DNA from 2 places in the Streptomyces sp. NPDC043876 genome. Region 1 is predicted to be linked to the other one. Evidence: riboswitches for the same ligand, from Rfam matches in the RefSeq annotation. Region 1 holds a riboswitch; the other holds the start of a gene.
The links. A riboswitch is a leader RNA that binds a small molecule or an ion and turns the genes downstream of it on or off. The one in region 1 is predicted to bind cobalamin.
Positions count from the first base shown of each region.

Region 2: linked by a shared signal. The riboswitch ahead of AC0693_RS32555 (cobalamin biosynthesis protein) and the one ahead of AC0693_RS10230 (ABC transporter substrate-binding protein) in region 1 are both predicted to bind cobalamin.

Region 1 covers NZ_JBWKDV010000003.1:179,115-186,762, forward strand. The annotation lists gene AC0693_RS10210 (sigma-70 family RNA polymerase sigma factor) at 1-1,209, opposite strand, end outside; gene AC0693_RS10215 (glycoside hydrolase family 18 protein) at 1,466-2,800, opposite strand; gene AC0693_RS10220 (DUF4352 domain-containing protein) at 2,995-3,570, opposite strand; tRNA gene AC0693_RS10225 (tRNA-Trp) at 3,716-3,788, shown strand; cobalamin riboswitch at 3,883-4,015, shown strand; gene AC0693_RS10230 (ABC transporter substrate-binding protein) at 4,052-5,080, shown strand; gene AC0693_RS10235 (FecCD family ABC transporter permease) at 5,044-6,105, shown strand; gene AC0693_RS10240 (ABC transporter ATP-binding protein) at 6,102-6,890, shown strand; gene AC0693_RS10245 (VOC family protein) at 6,946-7,341, opposite strand; gene AC0693_RS10250 (DUF3291 domain-containing protein) at 7,644-7,648, shown strand, end outside.
Region 2 covers NZ_JBWKDV010000013.1:53,752-61,399, reverse strand. The annotation lists gene cobO (cob(I)yrinic acid a,c-diamide adenosyltransferase) at 1-441, opposite strand, end outside; gene AC0693_RS32565 (putative cobaltochelatase) at 441-2,579, opposite strand; partial or broken gene AC0693_RS32560 (cobyric acid synthase) at 2,641-4,281, opposite strand; gene AC0693_RS32555 (cobalamin biosynthesis protein) at 4,278-5,264, opposite strand; cobalamin riboswitch at 5,300-5,447, opposite strand; gene AC0693_RS32550 (hypothetical protein) at 5,553-5,774, opposite strand; gene AC0693_RS32545 (inorganic phosphate transporter) at 5,795-7,066, opposite strand; gene AC0693_RS32540 (alpha/beta hydrolase family protein) at 7,388-7,648, shown strand, end outside.

The DNA of each region.
Region 1 (7,648 bases):
CTTCGCGCTCGCGCTCGCCGAGGCCGAAGTCGATGCGGAGGCCGAGGCGGAAGCGGAGGAGGACGCCGACGCCGAGGGAGAGGGCGAGGCGGACGCAGAGGCGGAGGCCGACGGAGAACCCGAAGCGGAGGCGGAGGGGACGACCGCCCCCGTCGTGGAGAGCGCGGCCAGCGGCGCGCCGGGAGCGGCGGCGGTCGTCCCGGTCTCGCCCGAGCCGGGCAGCGCGCCCCCGAGGTACAGCGCCCCACCACCGGCCATACAGGCAACGACCACACCGCCCGCGATGACCCTGCGGCGCGTGCGCCGCCGCTTGCGGGACGCACCGCGGCCCGCGTCATGGCGCGCACCGGCCGCGTGCGCCCCCGGGCCCTTCGCGGCGCCGGGGGAGGGAGCGTCGTACGCGAACGCGGCCGGAACCGTGCTCGCCTGGCGGACCGCGGCCAGCACCGCCGCCGACACGGGGACCAGCGCCAGCCCGGCCAGCAGCCCCTCCGCCGGGACGAGGCCGTTCCACAGGCCCGCGCAGCGCACGCACTCCCGCGCGTGCCGCGCTATTCGCTTGCGCCACAGCGCCGACGGCAGCCCGTCCCAGCCGGCCGCCACGGCGCGCAGGGCCTCACACGGCGGCTGGGCGTCCAGCGCCCGCTCGACCACCCGCGCGGACTCCAGCTGCGCCTTCATCCGCTGCACGCGGACCGCGGTGTGCTGCGGGGACAGCTCCAGCGCCGCCGCGACCTCCGCCCGGGTGAGTTCCCCCGCGCACTCCAGCCACCACAGCGACAGCAGCGCCCGGTCGTCCGGCTCCAGCCAGCGCGTGGCCCGTGCCGTCTCGCGCCGCTGCCCGGTGAGGTTCAGCTGGACGACGGTCAGGTCCACGAAGTCGGCGCCGGGATCGGCCAGTTCCCGCGCCGCCTCCAGCCCGCTCGCGTCGGGTCCGGTGCTGCGGGCCTGCCAGTGCGCCCGTACCCGGTTCATCGCGATCGCCACCAGCCACGACCGGAAGCTCTCGTCGGAGCGCAGCCCGCCCAGGCCGTCGAGGGCGCGCAGCATGGTGTCCTGGACCACGTCGTCCACGTCTACGGAGCCGTTCAGGGCCCGGCCGACGATGTTGTAGACGAGCGGCAGGTGCGCGCCGACGAGTTCGTCCTGCGCCCCCGGATCGCCCGCGCGGGCGGCCGACACCAGCGCTGCGATGTGCTGAGTACTCATGTGATGATCCCTGTCCGTACCGGCGGTCGATGGTGCCCAATACCTGGGAGACCGCCGAGCGGGGCCCCGATAACACTTATCGGTGAGCACTCTCTCGCACAAGGGGGCGGGGGGCGCACGGGGGGCCGATGGAAGGGGCCGACGGAGGGACCCCGGGGCCGGCCGCGCGGCCGGTCGGGGGACCCTCTCCCGGGGCGGGGGCCGGTGCCGGACGGGTGTCGGTTCGCGCCACCCGGGGCCCCCGCCGGCCGTCGGGTCAGTGGCCGCGCAGCCCCCGGTCCACGGCCGTCATCAGCTCGCCGTCCGCCGTGTCGCCGTCCAGCGACCAGAACATCGCGCCGCCGAGGCCGTGCTCGCGGATGTACGCCGTCTTGGTGCGCAGCACCTGCGGGTCGTCGTAGGTCCACAGCGTCGTGCCGTCGAAGAGCCACGCGCTGCCCGCCCGGCGGTCCCGGTGCAGGGTGTACGCGCCGGAGTCGGCCAGCTTCCTCAGCGCCTTGTAGTCCTCGTACCCGGCGGACCACGTCGCGGGCGCCGGCCCGGTCGCCGGGCGGCCCATGCCGTCGCCGCCGCCGGTGACCCCGGTCCAGCCCTGACCGTAGAAAGGCATGCCCATGACCAGCTTGCCCGCGGGTGCCCCGCGCCGCAGCCACGCGTCCACCGTCCCGTCGACGCTGAAGTCGTTCCGCGCGTACAGGGCCGACTGCTGGGCGGTGGTCTTCTCGCCGGAGACGTGGAAGTCGTAACCCTGGAGCGTGACGAAGTCCAGGTTCCGCATGATCTTCGGGACCTCGAAGCCCGCGTCGATCTTGGCGGGGGCGGTCGGGACGAAGGCGGTCAGCTGGTACTTCTTCTTCTGGGTCCGCCCGTAGGCGTCGAGCTGGGTACGGAACTCCTGGACCAGCGCCGTGAAGTTGCGCCTGTCCTCCGGGCGGTGGGTGGTGTCGGTGTCCCCGGCCGACCCCGGCCACTCCCAGTCGAGGTCGATCCCGTCGAAGAGGCCCGCGGCCGCGCCCGCGCCGCCGCGGGCACCGTCCTGCGGCAGATTGCCCTTGATGTAGAGGTCGATGCAGGACGCGACGAGCGCCTTGCGCGAGGCGGGTGTCCGGGCGGCGTCCGAGAAGTGCGTGGACCAGCTCCAACCGCCCAGGGAGATCTGTGCCTTGAGGCCCGGATGCCGGGCCTTCAGCTCGCGCAGCTGGTTGAAATTGCCGGCGAGCGGCTGGTCCCAGGTGTCGGCCACGCCGTCGACCGAGCCCGCGGCGTCGAGCGGACGGCCGTAGTCCGCCCAGGCGTCGGCCTCGCCGGGGACGTTGCCGGTGAAGCACGTGCCGTCCGCGCCGATGTTGCCGAAGGCGTAGTTGACGTGGGTGAGCTTGGCGGCGGCGCCGCCCGTTTCGAGGTTCTTGACCTGGAAGTCGCGTCCGTAGACGCCCCATTGGGTGAAGTATCCGACGCGGTGGTAGGCGCGTCCGTGACCGGAGCCGCCCTCGGAAGGGGCGGTGGCGGCTCCTGCGGCGGGCGCGATGGCCGCCAGGAGGGACAGGGAACAGGCGGCGGCGGCCAGCCTGCCGAGCGTACTGCGGCGCATGGGCTTCCTTTGCGGATGCGGGGAGTGGTGCTCCTGAGCCGTGCTGTGCGCGTGCTGTGCATCCGGAAGCTATTGGTCTGGACCAGAGTGGTCAAGGGGGCGGGCGGCCGATGTGGTCAAGGGCGCGGGTGGCGGGCGTGGTCAGGGGTGCAGGTGGCGTACGTGCCGCGGGGTCGGGCGGCCGGCGGTCCGGCTCAGGGCAGGCTCCACTGGCCGATGTCGTCGGCGGACCCGCTGTTCAGTGCGAACTGCACGGCCGAGGCGCGGGCGTCCTGCGGCAGTTCGAAGGTGACGCAGCCGGTGGCGGAGTCGCCGGGCGCCAGGGACCGTCCTTCGGGGAACTCGGCCCCGGCCGTCGTCGGCAACGCCACGCCGGGATGGCGCTCACCGTCGGCGTCCAGGAGGTACGAGCCGCTGCGCGGCGGGTCGGCGTAAGCGGCTGTACCGGTGTTGAGCAGGCGGAACTCGACCGCGACGAGGCGCCCGGCCGGATCCCGCAGGGCGTGCGCGGCGCGCGGGGCCGCCGGGTCGGTCACGGCGACGAGGGTGACGTCGAGCAGCTCGCCCGGGCGGTTGCCGCGGAGCGCGATGGTCTCGCCGGTGGGGTCGGTGGCGGCCGTCGCCACGGGCCCGCTGACGGTGGTTGCCCCGGGCCCGGCGGCGGCCGTCGCCATGAGTCCGGCGGCCGTCGTCCCCGGCCCGGCGCCGAGACCGAGCAGGACCGGTACGGCGAGCGCGAGGGTGGCCAGGGGGGACCGGAGACGGCGCACGGCGGGACCTCCTCGGGCACGGGACACCTCCACCATCCGTCCCTTCTCCGTGCCCCGCCACCCGCGTGGTTCCCACGGGCCGGGCGACCACATCGTGGAAGTGATTGGATCATCCGCCCGCCGCGTGCGAAGCTGGTTCCACCGGAGGGGCGTAGCTCAGTTGGTAGAGCGTTGGTCTCCAAAACCAAATGCCGTAGGTTCGAGTCCTGCCGCCCCTGCACGAAGAAGATCCGCCACAGCCCAGGTGGGAGCCCGCTCCCCCTGGGCTTTCGCGTGGTGCCGACGCGCCCCGCCGATGGCCCGGGCGCGGCCGGTCTGGCAGACTCGGCCGGGTTACCCGGGCGGCGCGGACCAGGAAACCGGTGTGAAACCGGTACGGTCCCGCCACTGTGACCGGGCCCTCGCGGCCCGGGAGTCAGACACTGACGCGCCGCCTCTTCACTTCGACCAGGGGACGAGGATCCCCCGGAGAGGCTTCGCCATGCCGCGTTTCCGCGCCGCCCTGCGCGCGCTCAGCCCGCTCGCCGCCCTGGCGCTCCTGATACCGCTCGCCGCCTGCGCCGCCACCCCGGACGAAGGGGCCCGCGACGGCGTCGCGCCGGACGGAACCACCCGGTCGGCGGCCGCCCCCGGGAGCGGGGGATTCCCGTCCACCGTGACCAACTGCGGTGTGACGACGACGTACAAGGCGCCGCCCCGCCGCGCCGTCGCCATGAACCAGCACGCCACCGAAATGCTGCTCGCCCTCGGCCTCGGGGACCGGATGGCGGGCACCGCCTACCTCGACGACGCCGTCCTGCCCGCCTACCGGCCGGCCTACGACAAGATCAAGGTGCTGGCGAAGGAGTACCCCTCGAAGGAGCTGCTCCTCGGCGCCGACCCCGACTTCGTCTACGGCGGCTACTCCAGCGCCTTCGACGCCGCGCAGGGCCGCGACCGCGCCGCGTTGGGCAAGAGCGGCATCAACACCCGGCTCAGCGTGGAGTACTGCACCCCCGGACCGGTCCGGTTCGAGCAGCTGAAGACCGAGATCACCGAAGTCGCCCGCACCTTCGGCGTGCCCGAGCGGGGCGCGAGGCTGATCGAGGACGAGCAGCGCCGCATCGACGCGGTGACCGCCCGCGTCAAGGACAAGGCGCGCCCGAACGTCTTCGTCTACGACTCCGGCGAGGCCGCCGCCTTCACCTCGGGCGGCAACGGCATCGGCAACGAGATCGTCTCCCTCGCGGGCGGAAGGAACGTGTTCGCCGACCTCAAGGACACCTTCGGCGACGTGTCCTGGGAGAAGGTCATCGAACGCGAGCCCGACACCGTGCTGATCTACGACTACGGCGGGACGAGCGTCGAAGCGAAGAAGCAGCGTCTGGTGAACGATCCGGCCCTCGCGCGGGTTCCCGCGATCAGGGACCGCCGTTTCGTCGTCCTTCCGCTGTCCTCCGCCGTCCTCGGGGTGCGCGTCGCCGACGCCGTCACATCCCTGGCCGGCCGGCTGCACCCCGACGCCGCGTGACGGCGGACCGCCGCCGGGCCCCCTTCGTCCTCGTCCTCCTCGCCCTCGCGCTGGTCGGCGGCGCGGTGGCGGGCCTGGCCCTGGGGCCGGTGCGGATCGCTCCCGGCCGGGTGCTGGACATCGTCCTGGCCGGACCGCGTCCCGGCGCCTTCGCCTCCATCGTGTGGGACGTGCGGATGCCGCGCGTGCTGCTCGCCATGGCCGTCGGAGCCGGGCTGGCCGTGACGGGCGCCGTGCTGCAGGCCCTCGTACGCAACCAGCTGGCCGATCCGTTCCTGCTCGGCGCGTCCTCCGGCGCCTCGGCGGGCGCCGTGGCCGTCATCGTGCTCGGCCTCGGGGCGGGCGTCGCGACCAGTGTCACCCTGCCCCTCGCCGCCTTCGCCGGGTCGCTCGGCGCCCTCGTCACGGTGTACGCCCTCGCCCGGCGCGGCGGCGCCATGACCACCGGGCGGCTGATCCTCGCCGGCGTCGCGGTCCAGTACGTGCTCTCCGCGCTGACCAGCCTCGCGCTGGTCCTCTCGGCCCGGGCGGAGCAGGTCCGGTCCATCCTCTTCTGGACGCTCGGCGGCCTCGGCGGGGCGCGCTGGGACCAACTGGCCGTGGCCGCCGTGGTCCTGGCGGTGGGGACCGGACTGCTGCTCGCCCTCGCCCGGCCGCTCGACCTGCTGCTCGCGGGGGAGGAGGACGCGCGCACCCTGGGACTCGACACCGGACGCTTCCGGGCCGCCGCCTTCGTGCTGGCCTCTCTCGTCATCGGGGTGCTGGTCGCCTTCAGCGGCGCGATCGGGTTCGTCGGGCTGATGGTTCCCCATGCGGCCCGGATGGTCGTGGGAGCCGGGCACCGGGCACTGCTGCCGGTGGCCGCGCTGGGCGGGGCCGTGTTCCTGACGCTGGCCGACCTGGTCGCCCGTACCGCCGCCGCGCCCGAGGAGATACCGGTCGGCGTCGTCACCGCGCTGATCGGCGGGCCGTTCTTCCTGTGGATGCTGCGGCGTTCCGGCCGCTCCGAGGGGGTGGCCGGATGACGGCGCCGGTGACCTCCGCGCCGCTGGAACTGCGGGCCGAGGCCGTACGTTACGAGGTCGACGGGAACACCCTGCTGCGCGGCATCGACCTCACCGCCCGCCCCGGTGAGACGGTCGGCGTGGTCGGTCCCAATGGCAGCGGCAAGACCACCTTGCTGCGCTGCGTCTACGGCACCTTGCGGCCCACCGCAGGCCGGGTGCTCCTGGACGGCGTGGACGCGGCCACTCTGGGCGTCAAGGAGCGGGCCCGGCGGGTGGCGGTCGTGCCGCAGGACGCGAGCGGCACCTTCGGGCTGACCGTGCGCGAGGTGGTGGCCATGGGGCGTGGTCCGCACAAGCGGTTCTGGGAACAGGACGGGCCGGCTGACGCCCGGCGCGTCACCGCAGCGCTGGCGACGGTCGGCGCCGAGGCCCTGGCCGCCCGCCGCTTCGACGAACTGTCCGGCGGCGAGCGCCAGCGCGCGCTGGTGGCCCGCGCCCTCGTCCAGGACCCCGCCCTGCTCGCGCTCGACGAGCCCACCAACCACCTCGACATCCGCTACCAGTTGGACGTCCTCCGCCTGGTCCGGGACCTGCCCGCCACGGCCTTGCTGGTCCTGCACGACCTGAACCTCGCCGCGGCCTTCTGCGACCGGCTGTACGTCCTGGACGCGGGCCGCGCGGTGGCCTCGGGGCCGCCGGGCGAGGTGCTGACGGAGGAACTCCTGGCCGAGGTGTACGGCGTGCGCACGCGCATCCAGGTCCACCCGACGACGGGGGCGCCGCACATCGTCTATCTGCCGTGAGCGGGCGGTCCGGGCGGGTCCGGGGACGGCCGTCCCCGGACCCGCCCGGCGCGGTTTACTGCGGGGTCGCGCCGCTGCCGTAGGGGCGGGTGATGATTTCCATTCCGTGCCCGGACGGGTCCAGGAAGTACAGGCCCCGGCCACCGTCGTTGCGGTTGACCTCGCCGGGCTGCTTCTGCATCGGATCGGCGAAGTACGGGACGCCTGCGGCCTGGATCCGCGCGAAGGACGCGTCGAACTCCGCCTCGGAGATCAGGAAGGCGTAGTGCTGAGGGGTGATGGTCCCGGACGGGACGGTGGCGAAGTCCAGCGTGACGCCGTTGGCGGTGCCGACGGGGATGAAGGGCCCCCACTCGGCGCCGACTTCGAGTCCGAGGACGTGCGCCAGGAACTGCGCCGACTCCCGGCCGTCCCGGGAATGGATGATGGTGTGGTTCAACTCGACCGACATGGGTGAATGCCTCCGTAAGGCACCTCACGGTCACCTCCATGCCTCACCCGGACGGTGACCGGCACGCGATGACGTGAACACGATCCTAAACGGTCGGCGCCGCGAAGCGCGGACGGCCCGAGCACCGAAGGCGGCCCAGCCGGTGCGGGAGGCCACTTGGAGCGGCGAAACGCAACTTCGACAGGTCCGGCCCAGGCGGTTACCTTCACCTGGTCGCGGCGATCGCCCACGGTTGCGCAGGAGTTCCCCGTCCGGCGATCCCCGTCCTCCACATCAAGCGGCCCGTCCCCAAGGAGAGACGCATGCC
Region 2 (7,648 bases), on a different contig from region 1:
GATCACCTCGTCCACGTCGATCCAGCCCCAGTGCAGCGCGTAGGTGAACTCGTCCAGGACGTACAGGGCGTGCGTCTCGGCGGCCAGGTCGCGCTTGACCTGCTCCCAACCCTCCTTGGCCGCCTGCTCGTTGTCGAGCTGCGCGTCGCGCTGGACCCAGGACCAGCCCTCGCCCATCTTGTGCCAGACGACCGGACCGCCCTTGCCCGTCTCGCCGAGCGCCTTGAGGGCGTTCTCCTCGCCGACCTTCCACTTCGCCGACTTGACGAACTGGAACACCCCGACCGGCCAGCCCTGGTTCCAGGCGCGCAGCGCCAGCCCGAAGGCGGCCGTCGACTTGCCCTTGCCGGGTCCGGTGTGGACGAAGACCAGCGGCCGGTTGCGGCGCTGGCGCGTCGTGAGCCCGTCGTCGGGAACGACGGACGGCTGTCCCTGCGGCATTAAGCGGCCCTCCTGTGGGTCGGGGATGAGGTACGTACGTTCTTCACGAGCCCGGCCAGCGAGTCGGCCCGCAGCCCGTCGAGGGTCACCGCGGGGCCGCCCAGGTCGGCGGCCAGCAATCCGGCCAGCCCCAGCCGGACCGGACCCGCCTCGCAGTCCACGACCACCGAGGCGACGTGCTCGCCCTGGAGCAGCAGCGCGGCCCGGCGCGCGAGCGCCCGGGCGTCACCGCCCGCCGGACCCGCCGAGGTGGCGCGCCCGTCGGTGACGACCACCAGCAGCGGGCGGCGCGACGGGTCGCGCAGCCGCTCCACGCGCAGCACCTCGTGGGCCTTGAGCAGCCCCGCCGCCAGCGGGGTGCGCCCGCCGGTCGGCAGCTGCTCCAGCCGGGCCGCCGCCGCGTCCACCGACGAGGTGGGCGGCAGCGCCAGCTCGGCGCCGGCGCCGCGGAAGGTGATCAGGCCGACCTTGTCGCGCCGCTGGTAGGCGTCCAGCAGCAGCGACAGGACCGCGCCCTTGACCGCGCCCATCCGCTTGCGGGCCGCCATCGATCCCGAGGCGTCGACGACGAAGAGCACGAGGTTGCCCTCGCGGCCCTCGCGCGTCGCCTGGCGCAGGTCGTCCTTGCGCACGACCAGGCCGCGGCCGCTGCGCCCGCGGGCCAGCTGGTGCGGGGCGGCCGCCTGGACGGTCGCCGCGAGGTGCAGCTTGGTCAGCTGGCCCCGGGGGCGTTGCGCGCCGGTCGTGCGCCCGTGCGCGGTACGGGCCCGCGAGCGCCGCCCGGACGCGCCCTCGCCGAGCCCCGGGACGCTGAGCATCTTGGTCCGGAAGGGGTCGGCGGCGCGCACGGCCGCCTGGGTGGGTCCTTCGGCCGCGTCGGCGCGGGCCGGGGCGGGCTCGGGGGCCCCTTCCGGCTCCGCGGGACCGGCCGGTCCGTCCGCCTCCGGCGCGTCCGCCGGTCCGGTCTGCGGCGCCGGGTCCTGCCCGTGGCCCTGCGGCGGCAGCCCGCCGCCGTCCGGGCCGCCGTCGGGGTCTCCGTCGGGGCCGTCCCCGGGGCCGCCCTCCGGTCCGCCGTCGTCCGGACCCTCCGGCTCCGGCTCCGGGCCGGGCTCGGGCTCGGGCTCCTCGTCCGGGAACCCGTCGAGGATCTCGTCCAGCTTGTCCTCGTCCAGCCCCGGCGCGTCGAAGGGGTTGCGCCGCCGCCGGTGCGGCAGCGCCAGCAGCGCGGCCTGGCGCACGTCCTCCTTGCGCACGTCGGTGCGCCCGGCCCAGGCCGCCAGCGCGGTGGCGGTGCGCGCCATCACGATGTCGGCCCGCATCCCGTCGACTTCGAAGGCGGCGCAGGTCGCCGCGATCTGCATCAGCGCGCCGTCCCCGAGCACCACCCGGCCCAGCAGCGCCCGGGCCGCGATCACCCGGGCCCGTACGTCCGCCTCGTCACCGGCCCAGCGCGCGGCGAAGCCCGCGGAGTCGTCCTCGTACGCGAGCCGGCGGCGCACCACCTCGACGCGCTGCGCGGGCTCCCGGGAGGCGGCGACCTCGACGGTCAGCCCGAACCGGTCCAGCAGCTGCGGCCGTAGCTCACCCTCCTCCGGGTTCATCGTGCCGACCAGCAGGAAGCGGGCGGCGTGCCGTACGGAGACGCCCTCGCGCTCGACGTAGGAGGCGCCCATCGCGGCGGCGTCGAGGAGCAGGTCGATGAGGTGGTCGTGCAGCAGGTTGACCTCGTCGACGTAGAGGATCCCGCGGTGCGCGTCGGCCAGCAGGCCCGGTTCGAAGGCCTTCACGCCCTCGGACAGGGCCCGTTCGATGTCCAGCGCGCCGACGAGCCGATCCTCGGAGGCGCCGACGGGCAGCTCGACCATCCGCGCGGGGCGCGCGGCGGCCGGGCCGGGCTCGTGCGGGCCGTCGGGGCAGGCCGGATCCGGCGCGGTGGGCGCGCAGCTGAACCGGCAGCCGGGGACGACGTCCACGTGCGGCAGCAGCGTCGACAGCGCGCGGACGGCGGTGGACTTGGCCGTCCCCTTCTCGCCGCGCACGAGCACGCCGCCGACCGCGGGGCTCACCGCGTTGAGCAGCAGCGCGAGGCGCAGGTCGGTTTGACCGACCAGTGCGGTGAACGGGTAGGGGGTGCTCACGTGTTGCTCACTCCTTCGAAGGTGCGGACCGTACCCGGGGCTCCGCCCCGGACCCCGCGCCTCAATCGCGGGCGGGGCCGGAGGGTGTCAGCCCGTCCGGCGTTTGAGGACCGGGTCCGGGCGGAGCCCGGTTTCGGGAAGGGGCGGGGTGGGGGAGAGCCCCGCAGGGCCCGGGGCGCCGTCACGGCGCGCCCGGCGGCAGGAACGGGAGCCCCGCCGGGGCGCCGGACTCGATCAACCGCAGCAGCGCATCGGTATCGGCGTGCTCCTCGATCAGATCGCCGAGCAGATCCAGCTGCTCCTCCCGCAGGGAGCCGAACGACGTGTCCGGGGCCGGAACGAACCGGCGGCCGGCGGCCCGCGCGACCTCCCGCAGGAAGGCCCGCCGGAAGCCATCGCTCTCCAGTGACCCGTGCCAGTGGGTGCCCCACACCTCACCGACCCGGCACCCGTCCAGGAAGGGGGTGCCGCCCCGCACATCGGCGACGCCGTGGTGGATCTCGTACCCCTGGACGCTCTCGCCCAGCGCGCTCCCGCTCGGCCGCGCGAGGGTCTTCTCCCGCTCGAAGCGGACCCGCACGGGCAGCAGCCCGAGCCCCTCGACGACCCCGGCCCGGGACTCGACCTCGTCCTCGATGGACTCGCCCAGCACCTGGAAGCCACCGCAGACGCCCAGCACCGGACGCCCCTCGGCGGCCCGGCGGGCCAGCGCGTCGGCGAGCCCGCGCTCGCGCAGCCAGGCCAGCGCCTTCACGGTGCCCCGGGTGCCGGGGACGACGACCAGGTCGGCGTCGGCCAGTTCCTCGGCCCGGTCCACGAACCGCACCACGACGCCCGGTTCGGCGGCCAGCGCGTCCACGTCCGTGAAGTTCGACATCAGCGGGACCGCGCACACCGCGATCCGCAGCACGTCCTCGCCGACCGGCGGGGCGACCACGGACTCCCGTACGGCGCCGCGCAGCGAGACCCGCAGGCCGTCCTCCTCGTCGATGCCGAGCCCGTGCCGGAAGGGCAGCACCCCGTAGGTCGCCCGCCCGGTCAGCCCGCGCAGCATCTCCATGCCCGGCTCCAGCAGGGACACGTCCCCGCGGAACTTGTTGACCAGGTACCCCGCGATCAGCGACTGGTCCTCGGGCGACAGCAGGGCCGTCGTACCGAAGAAGGAGGCGAAGACCCCGCCGCGGTCGATGTCGCCGACCACGACCACCGGGAAGCGCGCGGCCCGCGCGATCCCCATGTTCACGATGTCCGTGCGCCGCAGGTTGATCTCGGCCGGACTGCCCGCCCCCTCGCAGATCACGGCGTCATACGTGCCCCGCAGCTGCTCCAGGCAGTCCGTGACGATGCCGAGCAACTGCTCCTGCCTCCCCCCGTGATAGCCGCGCGCACTCATCTCACCCACCGGCTTGCCCAGCAGCACGACCTGGCTGCTGCGGTCGCTGCCGGGTTTCAGCAGCACCGGGTTCATCAGCGCGGTGGGTTCGACCCGCGCCGCCTGGGCCTGCATCGCCTGGGCGCGGCCGATCTCGGCGCCCTCCAGGGTGACGAAGGAGTTCAGCGACATGTTCTGTGCCTTGAAGGGCGCCACCTTCACGCCCTGGCGGGCCAGCCAGCGGCAGATGCCCGCGGTGACCACGCTCTTGCCCGCGTCGGAGGTGGTGCCGGCGACCAGGAGTCCGCCGCCGCGCCGTGCGCCGCTCATGCGCTTCCCTTCGTCGTACGACCGGATGCGCGGCGTGACGCGCGCAGTGACGACACCAGCGACCGCAGGGCCACGCATGCCCCGAGGGAGATCCAGGTGACCCGGCGCGAGAGCCGTACGGCGCGCTCGATGTCCGGGGCGTCGACCGGACGGCCCGCCGCCCCGTTCAGCACCGCCCGGTGCTCCACGCGCCCCGCGTACGCCAGGGTCCCGCCGAGGCGGACCCCGAGCGCGCCCGCGAAGGAGGCCTCCACCGGGCCGGCGTTCGGGCTGGGGTGGGCGGCGGCGTCCGCGCGCCAGGCCCGTACGGCGCCCCGCCGGTCGGGTCCGGCCGCCACGGCGGCCAGCGCGGTCAGCCGGGCGCCCGGCCAGCCCGCGACGTCGTCGAGCCGGGCCGAGGCCCAGCCGTAGCGCAGGTAGCGCGGGGAGCGGTGGCCGACCATCGCGTCCAGGGTGTTCACGGCGCGGAAGAACAGCAACCCGGGCACCCCCGCCAGGGCGCCCCAGACCAGCGCGCCGACGACGGCGTCCGAGGTGTTCTCGGCGACGGACTCCACGACGGCGCGGGCGATCTGCTGCTCGTCCAGGGCCTGCGGGTCGCGTCCGCACAGGTGCGGCAGCCGCTCCCGGGCCACCTCGGTGTCCCCGGCGGCCAGGGCGCCCCCGATGGCCCGGGCTTCGCGGCCCAGCGAGGTGCCGCCCACCACCGCCCAGGTGGCGGCGGCGGTCAGGGCGATGCGGGCGGCGGCGGGCCGGGAGCGCACGGCGCGGGCGCCGAGCGCGCCGACGGCGGCCGCGCCCCCCGCGCACACCAGGGCGTGCAGGGCGCCCCGGGCCCGGCTGTGGCCCCACAGGGCCCGTTCGACGGTGGCGGCGGTCCGCCCGAAGGCGGCGACGGGATGCCCGCGGCGCGGATCACCGAGGATCCGGTCGCCGATCAGGCCGGCCGTCGCGCCGTACGCGAAAACGCGATCGGCACGCATGTGGCAGGTAGGTCCTCACTCAGGGTCCGCGCCCTGGTTCGACGTGTCCGGTGGCGAGAGTTCCTGGCTTCCGGGGAGCCGTCGGCTCCTCGGTGACAGTGGCGGGACCGCGCCGGATTCGCACCGGACTTCCTCTTCATGCCGCCGTGTTGGCTCCGGCAGTCCACCACGCCCCGCGAACGCCCGTCAACTTGCCGTTGACCTGCGAAAGCTCCCCCCGGCGGTGGGCCGGAGGGAGCTTTCGGACGTGCTGGGGCGGGTGGGACGCGCGGGGGTGGCCGCGCGGCGTCAGCTGACGATCAGGTAGATCGCGTAGCCGACGGCCACCGCGCAGAGCGAGAAGCAGGCGTAGGCGCCGGTGCGTGCCAGGTGGGCGGCGCCGCCCCGGCCGGTCGCGGCCTCGTGCTTCGACAGGCCCACGATGCCCAGGGTGAACAGGGTCACGAGGGCGACGGTGGCGGAGAGGCTGACGCCGAACACGGAGCCGAGTGCTGCCCAGTCGATCTTCATACTGCCGATTCCTCTGTGGGTCAGACCGCGGCGGCGGGAGCCGCCGGGGCCGGGGGAGCGGCCGGTGCCGGGGTGGGGATGGTCGCCTTGAAGGCCTCGTCCGTGACCGCGGCGGTGGTGCCCGCGAGCGGCGGAACGACGACGGCGGCGATCGCGGTGGTGACCACGCCGGGAGCCTCGGCCGGGGCGTCCGGCGTGCCGTTCACGTTGGTGTGGTCGACGACCTGGCGGCGCGAGACGAGCCAGATGGCGACGCAGGAGCCGACGAGGAAGAGCGCGACGGCGGCCACGCCGACGTCACCGGTCCGCATGACGAGCTCGGCGCCCGCGGACACCAGGGCGGCGGCCGGCAGGGTCAGGCCCCAGGCGATGAACATCCGGCTGGCGGTGGACCAGCGGACCACGCCGCCCTTGCGGCCCAGGCCCGCACCCATGACCGCGCCGGAGCAGGCGTGGGTGGTGGAGAGGGAGAAGCCGAGGCTGGAGGAGGCCAGGATGACGCTGGCGGCCGAGGTCTGGGCGGCGAAGCCCTGCTGCGGCTGGAGGTCGGTCAGGCCGCTGCCCATGGTGCGGATGATGCGCCAGCCGCCCAGGTAGGTGCCCATCGCGATCGCCATGCCGGCCGAGAAGATGACCCAGACCGGCGGGTTGGAGCCGGGGGCGAGCGCACCGCCGGCGACCAGCGCCAGGGTGATGATGCCCATGGTCTTCTGCGCGTCGTTGGTGCCGTGCGCCAGGGAGACGAGTCCGGCCGAGGCGATCTGACCGGCCTTGTAGCCCTTGGCCGAGGTCTTCTCGTCGACGTTCTTGCCCACCTTGTAGGTGAGCCGCGAGGCCAGCATCGCGGCCACTCCGGCCACGATGGGCGCGGCGACCGCGGGGAGCAGCACCTTGGTGACGAGCGTGCCGCCGTTGACGGCGCCGAGACCGGCGGAGGCGACGGCCGCACCGACCAGGCCGCCCATCAGGGCGTGCGAGGAACTGGACGGCAGGCCGACCAGCCAGGTGACGAGGTTCCAGAGGATGGCGCCGACCAGCGCGGCGAAGATGACCTCCGGCTGGATGCCTTGCTCGTTGACCAGGCCCTTGGAGATCGTCTTGGCGACCTCCACGGACATGAACGCGCCGACGAGGTTCAGCACGGCGGACATGGCCACCGCCGTCTTGGGCTTGAGTGCGCCGGTCGAGATGGTGGTGGCCATCGCGTTGGCCGTGTCGTGGAAACCGTTCGTGAAGTCGAACACGAGAGCGGTAATGATCACGATCCCGAGGAGAAGCGTTATGTGCTCCATTTACCCAGGCTTCTGTTTGACGTCAGTGGCTCGCCGACCGTAGGCAACCTGAGTGAACGGAAGATGAACTGGACCGGGCGGAGCGGTGTACCGATCCGGGGACGGTTCGCCGCGCTCGTCCCCATTGGACCGCTGATGCACCTGTTTACGCACGTCAGGGGCTGGATGGACCCCCGGCCGACCGGGGGTCTCCCACCCCGCCGTCGCGTGCGTCCGGGACCCCGGGTGAGACCCGGATCACGCCCGCCCGGCGCGCGTCCCCGGTCACCGGAACGACCGCCTCCACTGGCCGGGCCCGCCGCCCCGGCCGACACTGGAGCGGTGCCCCCCGCAACCACGACGGCAGCGGCCGTCACCGCCGCCCTCACCGCCGCCGGACTGGCCGCTGCCGCCGGGGTGGCCGCCGTCGCCGCCGGCCGGTACGCCGCCGACGCCGCCCTGCGGACCGAACCCGGCCGCCCGCTGCCCGGCGGACCGAAGCTCGTCGTCCACTCCGCCACCGCGGACCGCGTCGCCCTGACCCGGTCCCTCGCCTCCCTGTGGCCCGGTACGTACGGCCTGGCCGCGCCCGGTGTGCACGCG